3 linked regions of the Undibacterium sp. 5I1 genome follow. Each later gene encodes a partner of the first gene's protein in a complex. Links are inferred from orthologs where the notes say so. Each region holds a gene or a part of one and is shown in the gene's direction. Other genes may lie near its edges.

Region 1 (3,070 bases):
TTTTAATATACTCCCCTAAAATATTTGATAAATCGGCTTATTGTCCAGATAATCTCTGGACAACTAATAAATACCTAGGTGGAGTATATTGATTTGATCAGTGCAAGTGTAGTGTGCGAATGCTTTCGTTACACGCTCAGGCAGTACTTTAGGCTGCACCTTAGTTGCCCCTTAGTTGCCCCTCATGCTACCTATTCATACTATAAATTAGCAGGAAAAATACCATGCCAAGAATACAAACGACCTTAGCAGCGCTCGCTGCCAATAACAAAAAAGGCTTGATCCCCTTTATCACCGCAGGCGACCCCGATCCTGCACTGACGGTGCCGCTGATGCATGCCCTGGTTGAGGGCGGTGCGGATATTATCGAACTCGGCGTGCCGTTTTCTGATCCGATGGCGGATGGCCCGGTGATACAGCGCGCTTCCGAGCGGGCACTGTTGCATGGAGTTGGATTGCGTGATGTATTACAATTCGTCCGCGAATTTCGATTGAGCAATCAAACCACGCCAGTTGTGCTGATGGGATATGCCAATCCGATTGAACGTATGGGCATAGACGCCTTTATTGCCTCGGCAACAGAAGTTGGGGTGGACGGCGTTTTGGTCGTAGACTATCCGCCAGAGGAATGTGAGGATTTTGCCAACAAGATGCAGCAAAATGGCATGGATACTATTTTCTTGCTGGCACCGACTTCGACCGATGAGCGCATCGCTCAGGTTGGTAAAATTGCCACTGGTTATGTTTATTATGTCTCGCTCAAAGGCGTAACCGGGTCGGGAAGCTTGGATTTAGACGCTGTCGCCGCCATGATTCCACGTATCAAAAAACACGTCAAAGTCCCTGTGGGCGTGGGTTTTGGCATACGTGACGGTGCAACGGCAAGAGCAATTGCGTCCGTTTCCGACGCGGTTGTGATAGGCTCTCGGATTATTCAAGAGCTAGAAACGACGCCGCGTGAAAATGCTGTCGCGGCAGTAAAAAGCTTTATTTCTGGTGTCAGACAGGCGTTGGACGAGTAAAATACGCGCTGACGATTGTTTGTCCCCCGCGTTTATTCCACCAGAATGAACATGATGCTTGCGATGTCTACATGGTTATCTATGTGATCGCAAGCCGAATTCAGGAGAAATTATGAGTTGGCTAGAAAAATTACTACCACCGCGCATTCAGCGCTCAGAATCTGCGCACCGCAAATCCATGCCCGAAGGGCTGTGGGTCAAATGCCCTTCCTGCGAAGCCGTACTGTATCGCTCCGATCTGGAAGCAAATATCCATGTTTGCCCAAAATGCAGCCACCATATGCGTATTGGCGCACGCGAACGCCTTGACGCTTTGCTCGACGCTGGCGGACGGTATGAAATCGGTCAGGAAGTCTTGCCGATTGATACCCTGAAATTCAAAGACAGTAAAAAATACACCGATCGCCTAAAAGATGCCTTAGAGTCGACTGGCGAGACAGATTCTATGATCGTCATGGGTGGTTCTATCATGACCGTTCCCGTTGTTGTGTCCTGCTTTGTATTCGACTTTATGGCCGGGACCATGGGTTCCGTATTGGGTGAGCGTTTTGTGCGCGGCGCACAAGCGGCACTGGATCAAAAAGTTCCGTTCATTTGTATTACTGCTAGTGGCGGTGCTCGTATGCAAGAAGGTGTCTTGTCCCTCATGCAAATGGCAAAAACCACGATGATGTTGACGAAATTGTCGGAAAAGAAATTGCCGTTTATCTCAGTGCTGACTGATCCGACTACTGGCGGTGTATCTGCCTCGTTCGCTTTTATGGGTGACGTTGTGATCGCTGAACCTAAGGCGTTGATTGGCTTTGCAGGTCCGCGCGTGATCGAAAATACCGTTCGCGAAAAATTGCCAGAAGGCTTCCAGCGTTCAGAATTCTTATTGCAAAAGGGCGCGATTGACATGATTGTTGACCGTCGCAAAATGCGCGAAGAAATCGCTCGTTTGCTGGCTTTGTTGCAGAACCAGTCTGCAGAAGCGGTCTCGTAAATTTTTGTCTATTTTTCATACTGAAATTTCAAAGAAATCTAAATACGAGCCCGATTCTGTCGGGCTTTTTTTATCTTATGACCAATTCGCTTAATTCTTCTACTTCTATGACGACGCCTGACAATCTGCTGGATTGGCTGGCATTGCTAGAAACTCGTCACTCCAAAGAAATCGACATGGGTCTGGATCGTGTCGCCGCGGTGAAGGAGCGCTTGGATATCCGCTACGAATGCCCAGTCGTCGTCGTTGGTGGTACCAATGGCAAAGGGTCTACCTGCGCCATGCTGGAGTCGATTTTATTGCAAGCTGGATATCGTGTCGGTTTATACAGTAAGCCGCATTTTTTAGATTTTAACGAGCGCGCCCGTATCCACGGTGAGTCAGTCAAAGATCAGGTGTTTGTTGATGTGTTTGCCGAGGTAGAAGTAGCAAGGCTGATGGAGCCAGCGATCTCACTAACTTATTTTGAATTTACTACGCTGGCGATTTGTAAATTACTGGCTGATGCTAAATTAGACGCCGTGATTCTGGAAGTTGGCCTGGGTGGTCGTCTGGATGCGGTCAATGTGATTGATGCCGATGTCTCGATAGTCACCAGCGTCGATATTGATCATGTGGATTATCTGGGGGATACCCGCGAAAAAATTGGGTTCGAGAAAGCCGGTATTTTCCGTACCGGCAGAACTGCCATTTGCGGCGATCCTGTGCCGCCACAATCTTTGATTGAGCATGCGACCAAGATTGGTGCCGATCTGTGGTTGTTTGGTCGAGATTTCAATTATTCCGGCGATAAGCAACAGTGGAATTTTGGTGGTCGTGTGCAACGTCGCAATTCGCTCGGTTATCCGAGTTTGCGCGGCGCGAATCAGTTGCTGAATGCAGCCGCTGTGTTAGCCGCGTTGGAAGCGTTAAGAAATCGCTTGCCCGTAGGAGCACAAGAAGTGCGTAATGGGTTGGTAATGGTCGATTTGCCGGGGCGTTTCCAGGTGATGCCCGGTCGCCCGGTGGTCGTGCTTGATGTGGCGCACAACCCACATGCGGCCGCTACACTGTCGCAAAATTT
Region 2 (2,998 bases), 2.7 Mb from region 1 along the record:
AGTACTGATCGCGATTGCCTCAGCAACTGTAGGCGTCGTCGCCGCCAATAAGCAATTGGCGCCCGTAGCACCTAAAAATACCAGTGTGGCGCAATTGATGGGGCTCACACTATCTGACAGCAAAGGCCAGGCTCAGAAACTGGCGCAATGGCAGGGTAAGTTTTTAGTCGTTAATTTCTGGGCGACCTGGTGCGGTCCTTGCGTACAAGAAATGCCTGAGTTATCTGCGCTACAAAAGGAGCTATCTGGAAAAAATGTTCAATTACTAGGCTTAGGCATCGATAGTCCGACCAATATTGCTGAGTTTGCCAAAAAATATCAGATTACTTATCCAGTATTTTCGGCTGGGATGGAAGGCACAGAATTATCGCGCCAGCTAGGCAATCAAGGCGGTGGATTGCCATTTACAGTGCTGATTGCGGCGGATGGCAGTATTGCAAAACAGTATCTGGGACGCTTAAAAATGGAGGAATTGCGCGCTGATATTGCAAAACTATCTAACGTAGCAAAATAGTTTTCCTTGCCAATACCAAGTAAATAGCGGCAAAATGCGTTATCTTCGTGAAAAAGAATTGATAATATGGCAAGCAAACTGCTGCTGCTGAATGGTCCGAATTTAAATTTGCTCGGGACTCGTGAGCCGCATATTTATGGTTCAGTTACCTTGGCAGACGTAGAAAGTGCAGCAAAATTGCAAGCCGCGGAAGCTGGGGCGGAACTGCAAAGTTTTCAAAGTAATCATGAAGGCGCTTTAATTGACCGCATCCATGCAGCAAGATTAGAGCAAGTTAACGCGATCATTATTAATCCCGGCGCACTCACACATACCAGCGTCGCTTTGCGCGATGCTTTGGTTGGTGTGGCAATTCCGTTTATTGAGGTGCATATTTCCAATGTGCACCAAAGAGAAAACTTCCGGCACCATTCCTATCTGTCCGACGTCGCCACAGGCGTGATCCTCGGACTTGGCACTGAAGGCTATCGATTAGCGATTGACTTTAGCCTAAAAAATCTTTAAATTCTTGCATCTTCACGCAATTTACCCATATTATCTTTGATATGACATATAATTATGTCCATTCAATGCTTGTTTTCTGAGCTAGTTATTGCGCTGATGCGCTTGTTCTAATCACGTTTTCTGAGCCATTTTGCTCGCTCAGAAACATCTTCACTAGGGGATTTCACATGGATTTAAGAAAACTCAAGACCTTGATCGATCTCGTCGCCGAGTCAGATATTGCAGAACTCGAAGTCACTGAAGGCGAAGGTAAAGTCCGCATCGTTAAATCTTCTGCAATGCCGCAAAATCAAGTTGTGATGATGCAGCCGCAACATATGCAGCAAATGCCTCAACAAATGGCAGCAGCGCCAGTAGCAGCAAGCGCACCGGCAGCACCGGTAGTTCCCGATGGTCATGTAGTCAAATCCCCTATGGTTGGTACTTTTTACCGCTCCTCTGCGCCTGGTAATGCCGCGTTTGTAGAAATCGGAAAAAGCGTTAAAGAAGGCGAAACTCTTTGCATCATCGAAGCAATGAAACTGTTGAATGAAATCGAAAGCGATTTTACTGGCACGATCAAACAGATTTTGGTGGAAAACGGCCAACCTGTTGAATACGGTCAGCCCTTGTTTATCGTAGGATAGTTGTAAGATCGCCGCAAGATCACTCTCGGCGAACACTACGATTACTCCTGGCTAAATTTACAGCTAAAGTCTCACAGCTAAAGCCACAGCTAAACCCAGTTTTTTTATATGATCTCATTAAAGAAATCAGTGCTTTATAAAAATACTGCCTGCAACGCTGCAAGCACTGCCACCGTAAAATTCATATCATGTTTGAAAAAATTCTAATTGCCAACCGGGGTGAAATCGCGCTACGTATCCAGCGCGCCTGCCGCGAAATGGGTATCAAAACCGTCGTCGTTCATTCCGAAGCCGACCGTGAAGCCAAATACGTCAAGCTAGCCGATGAGTCCGTCTGCATCGGGCCAGCGCCATCCAATCTGAGCTATCTCAGCATGCCAGCGATCATCAGTGCAGCAGAAGTGACCGATGCGCAAGCGATTCACCCTGGCTACGGCTTCTTATCTGAAAATGCAGATTTCGCTGAGCGGGTTGAGCAATCCGGCTTTGTCTTTATTGGACCGCGTGCGGAATCCATTCGCCTGATGGGTGATAAAGTCTCTGCCAAGCAAGCCATGATCAAAACTGGCGTGCCTTGTGTGCCAGGCTCTGAAGGCGCTTTACCGGATGATCCTAAGGTAATCGTACAAACAGCGCGTAAAGTCGGCTATCCGGTCATCATCAAAGCTGCTGGCGGCGGCGGTGGGCGCGGTATGCGCGTGGTACACACCGAAGCTGCTTTGCTCAATGCAGTGACAATGACCAAAGCAGAAGCAGGTGCGGCTTTCGGCAATCCTGAAGTGTATATGGAAAAATTTCTGGAAAATCCACGCCATGTGGAAATCCAGATTCTGGCCGATCAGCACGGCAATGCGATCTGGTTAGGCGAGCGCGATTGCTCCATGCAACGTCGCCACCAAAAAGTAATTGAAGAAGCACCGGCACCGGGTATTCCTCGCAAGACTATAGAAAAAATTGGCGAACGTTGCGCCGCTGCATGCCGCAAAATTGGCTATCGTGGCGCTGGTACGTTTGAGTTTTTGTATGAAAACGGTGAGTTCTATTTCATCGAAATGAATACTCGCGTGCAAGTAGAACACCCTGTGACAGAAATGATCACTGGTGTCGATATCGTACAAGAGCAGATTCATATCGCTTTCGGCGAAAAATTGCGTTTCCGCCAGGCCGACATCGAGTTCAAAGGCCATGCAGTTGAGTGTCGTATCAATGCAGAAGATCCGTTTAAGTTTGTCCCGTCACCAGGTCGCATCACGTCATGGCATACACCGGGCGGCCCTGGGATTCGGGTAGATTCACATGCATACGCGGGCTACTTTGTACCGCCAAATTATGATTCCATGATCGGCAAAGTGAT
Region 3 (3,005 bases), 230 kb from region 1 along the record:
CCTATACTTGCGCGACAATTAAAAGCCTTAGCTGGAACTATAGGCTTGCTACAACGCTCGCCAAGCGAGTATTTGCATGCATCTCCCCAAATTTTGAATGACAACGATATGACCCAGATCCAGTCAAGGATTGATGCGCGTACTGCGGCTAAAATAGCAAAGAATTTTGCTGAATCCGACCGGCTTCGTAACGAACTTTTAGCTGAGGGCATTATTCTTGAGGACAAAGCTGGTGGTTTGACCGAATGGCGCAGGGCATGAGTGTTATCGAAAAAATAGGTCTTTCATCTAAAGATATGCCGCAAGTACCAGCATATTGGGAGAGTGCAAAAGTTGAGTTGATGAAGCGCGATAGAATTATGCGCAAATTGATCCCTCAATTTGGCGATTTGTATCTAATTGGTCGCGATGACCCTTTTACAACCCTCACTCGCTCTATTTTAGCTCAGCAAATTTCGGTAAAATCCGCAGATGCTTTATGGCAACGCTTTCTCGAACTTTGCCCAAAATGTACATATGTACAAGTGTTGAAAGTCGGGAGCGATAAATTGCTTGCCTGCGGCTTGTCCAAACGCAAAACAGAATATATTCTTGACCTTGCTGAGCATTTTAAAGAGAAAAGACTGCACGTCGATAAATGGGCGGAGATGGCCGACGAAGACGTCATTTCAGAGTTAATACAAATTCGGGGCATAGGACGCTGGACAGCAGAGATGTTTTTGATATTTAATCTGCTCCGTCCGAATATTTTGCCTTTGGATGATCCCGGATTACTTAAAGGCATTAGTACTAACTATTTTTCCGGTGAGCCCGTTTCTCGCAGTGATGCAAGAGAGGTGGCTGCAAACTGGGGCACTTGGTGCACGGTTGCAACTTGGTATTTATGGCGCAGCCTTGATCCGGTAGCAGAATAATATTTTAAAGTTAAGAAACAGCGGCTTGGTTTTGACTAATGTTGAGATCAATGTTGTCAATTGGGAGTCACAATGACTAAAACGACATTTCTGGGGTTTGAGCAATCTATTGCAGAGCTCGAAACAAAAATTGAAGAATTGCGCTTTGTGCAAGATGATTCTGCAGTAGATATTTCTGAAGAGATCGACCGGCTCTCTAAAAAGAGCCAGATGTTGACCAAAGATATTTATGCAAAACTCACTCCTTGGCAAGTTTCACAAATTTCTCGTCATCCGCAACGTCCTTATACGATGGACTATGTGAATCAAATATTCACGGATTTCCATGAGTTACACGGCGACCGTAGTTTTGCAGATGATCAGGCAATTGTTGGTGGATTGGCTCGTTTTAACGGACAGTCTTGCATGGTAATCGGGCATCAAAAAGGACGCGACACAAAAGAACGCGCAATGCGTAACTTCGGTATGCCGAAGCCAGAGGGCTACAGAAAAGCCATGCGTCTGATGAAGCTGGCTGAGAAATTTAATATTCCCGTATTTACTTTTATCGATACCACGGGTGCCTGGCCTGGGATTGACGCTGAAGAACGCGGACAGTCTGAGGCTATTGGCCACAATTTGTATGTGATGGCAGAGTTAAAAGTGCCACTGATCGCAACTATTATCGGCGAGGGTGGTTCTGGTGGCGCGTTGGCATTGGCGGTTGGCGATGCAGTATTGATGCTGCAATATGCAACTTATTCAGTGATTTCGCCTGAGGGCTGTGCTTCTATTTTATGGAAAACTTCTGACCGTGCTGCGGATGCGGCTGAGGCATTAGGTCTTACAGCGCATCGATTAAAAGCGATGGGTTTGATCGATAAAATTATCAATGAGCCTTTAGGCGGCGCGCATCGCGACCCTAAGCAAATGTGTGCTTTCGTAAAGCGTGCATTAGCAGATACTTTGCGTCAATTTCAAGGTGTTAAAACCAAAGATTTATTGGCAGCACGTCATGAAAAATTGATGAGCTATGGTAAGTTCAAGGAAACTAAACTGTCAGAATGACGGCGACCAAAAATGAGCGTACGTTGGCTTATCATTTTGAACGCACGCTTAACGAGATACTTTCTAAAAATGCGTTGTCTTTGCCGGAACAAGGCTTGGCTGTCGCTTATAGCGGCGGTTTAGATTCTTCAGTCTTACTCGCTTTGGCAAATCAGTTTTGCCAGAAGCATAAAATCCCACTTTTTGCATTTCATGTACACCATGGTTTAAGCATTAACGCCGATGCTTGGCTCAGACATTGCGCATCGGTTTGTGCTTTGTCAGGTGTTACTTTTGCTGGCGTCAAAGTCATAGTGGATCGGCAAAGCAAGGATGGTATCGAATCCTCTGCACGTGAGGCACGCTATAAAGCGCTAGGTGCTTTATGCCAAGAACGACAACTACCTATTATCCTGACGGCGCATCATCAAGACGATCAGGCCGAAACTGTATTGCTACAGTTATTACGTGGCTCTGGTGTTGCTGGGCTATCCGGGATGGATTTATCTAATAAAGCACCTAAATTGTTAGGGTCTGATACCGTCATGTTGGCCAGGCCCTTGCTTAGAGTGACGCGACAAAGCTTGTTAGACTATTCCGAGGAAGCAACGATTGCTTATGTCGACGACGAATCTAATGCAGATCAGCGTTATGCCCGAAATGCCTTACGACATCAGGTGATGCCCGTCTTATCGGTGATTTCGCCAGGCTACACTGAACGCTTGGCAAGAAGTGCCTCCCACGCCCAGTCAACAAACCGATTACTGACGGAATTAGCGCGGCAAGATAGAAGTGTCTGCGAAATAGATGGCGCATTGGATATTAATTTGTTGCGCAATTACAGCGCTGACCGCATCGATAATTTATTGCGATTTTGGCTGGGAGAGCAGGGCGTGCGCATGCCAACCACCGCCAGGCTAACAGAAATGCGACATCAGCTTTTTGATGGGCGAGACGACGCAAAAATTAGTGTCTTTCACGATACGTTGGGGATTCATCGATACAAGAATAAGATTTACGCTTCCCCGAAAGATGTTGTAAAAGGCAGTGAGATAACTCCAATAC

What was found.
Region 2: the proteins of accD (region 1) and accB are in contact, whole or in part, in a solved structure (PDB 8UXZ), measured with the Escherichia coli proteins. The link is inferred for Undibacterium sp. 5I1 from one-to-one orthologs.
Region 3: the proteins of accD (region 1) and RGU72_RS07100 are in contact, whole or in part, in a solved structure (PDB 8UXZ), measured with the Escherichia coli proteins. The link is inferred for Undibacterium sp. 5I1 from one-to-one orthologs.

The regions. Positions count from the first base shown.
Region 1 is NZ_JAVIWI010000001.1:1,815,592-1,818,661, reverse strand. What follows is about bases 161-3,070. They hold accD (acetyl-CoA carboxylase, carboxyltransferase subunit beta), read left to right. Parts: upstream 161-1,134; coding sequence 1,135-2,007; downstream 2,008-3,070. Other genes in these bases: folC (bifunctional tetrahydrofolate synthase/dihydrofolate synthase), read left to right, coding at 2,115-3,070; trpA (tryptophan synthase subunit alpha), read left to right, coding at 225-1,022.
Region 2 is NZ_JAVIWI010000001.1:4,488,964-4,491,961, reverse strand. What follows is about bases 77-2,914. They hold accB (acetyl-CoA carboxylase biotin carboxyl carrier protein), read left to right. Parts: upstream 77-1,185; coding sequence 1,186-1,644; downstream 1,645-2,914. Other genes in these bases: accC (acetyl-CoA carboxylase biotin carboxylase subunit), read left to right, coding at 1,833-2,914; aroQ (type II 3-dehydroquinate dehydratase), read left to right, coding at 581-1,018; RGU72_RS19605 (TlpA disulfide reductase family protein), read left to right, coding at 77-514. Outside these bases: more of RGU72_RS19605, read left to right, coding at 1-76; more of accC, read left to right, coding at 2,915-2,998. UniProt on the Escherichia coli protein: This protein is a component of the acetyl coenzyme A carboxylase complex; first, biotin carboxylase catalyzes the carboxylation of the carrier protein and then the transcarboxylase transfers the carboxyl group to form malonyl-CoA.
Region 3 is NZ_JAVIWI010000001.1:1,586,024-1,589,028, reverse strand. What follows is about bases 129-2,973. They hold RGU72_RS07100 (acetyl-CoA carboxylase carboxyltransferase subunit alpha), read left to right. Parts: upstream 129-986; coding sequence 987-1,961; downstream 1,962-2,973. Other genes in these bases: tilS (tRNA lysidine(34) synthetase TilS), read left to right, coding at 1,958-2,973; RGU72_RS07105 (DNA-3-methyladenine glycosylase 2 family protein), read left to right, coding at 258-914; cysS (cysteine--tRNA ligase), read left to right, coding at 129-261. Also shown: more of cysS, read left to right, coding at 1-128; more of tilS, read left to right, coding at 2,974-3,005. UniProt on the Escherichia coli protein: Component of the acetyl coenzyme A carboxylase (ACC) complex. First, biotin carboxylase catalyzes the carboxylation of biotin on its carrier protein (BCCP) and then the CO(2) group is transferred by the carboxyltransferase to acetyl-CoA to form malonyl-CoA.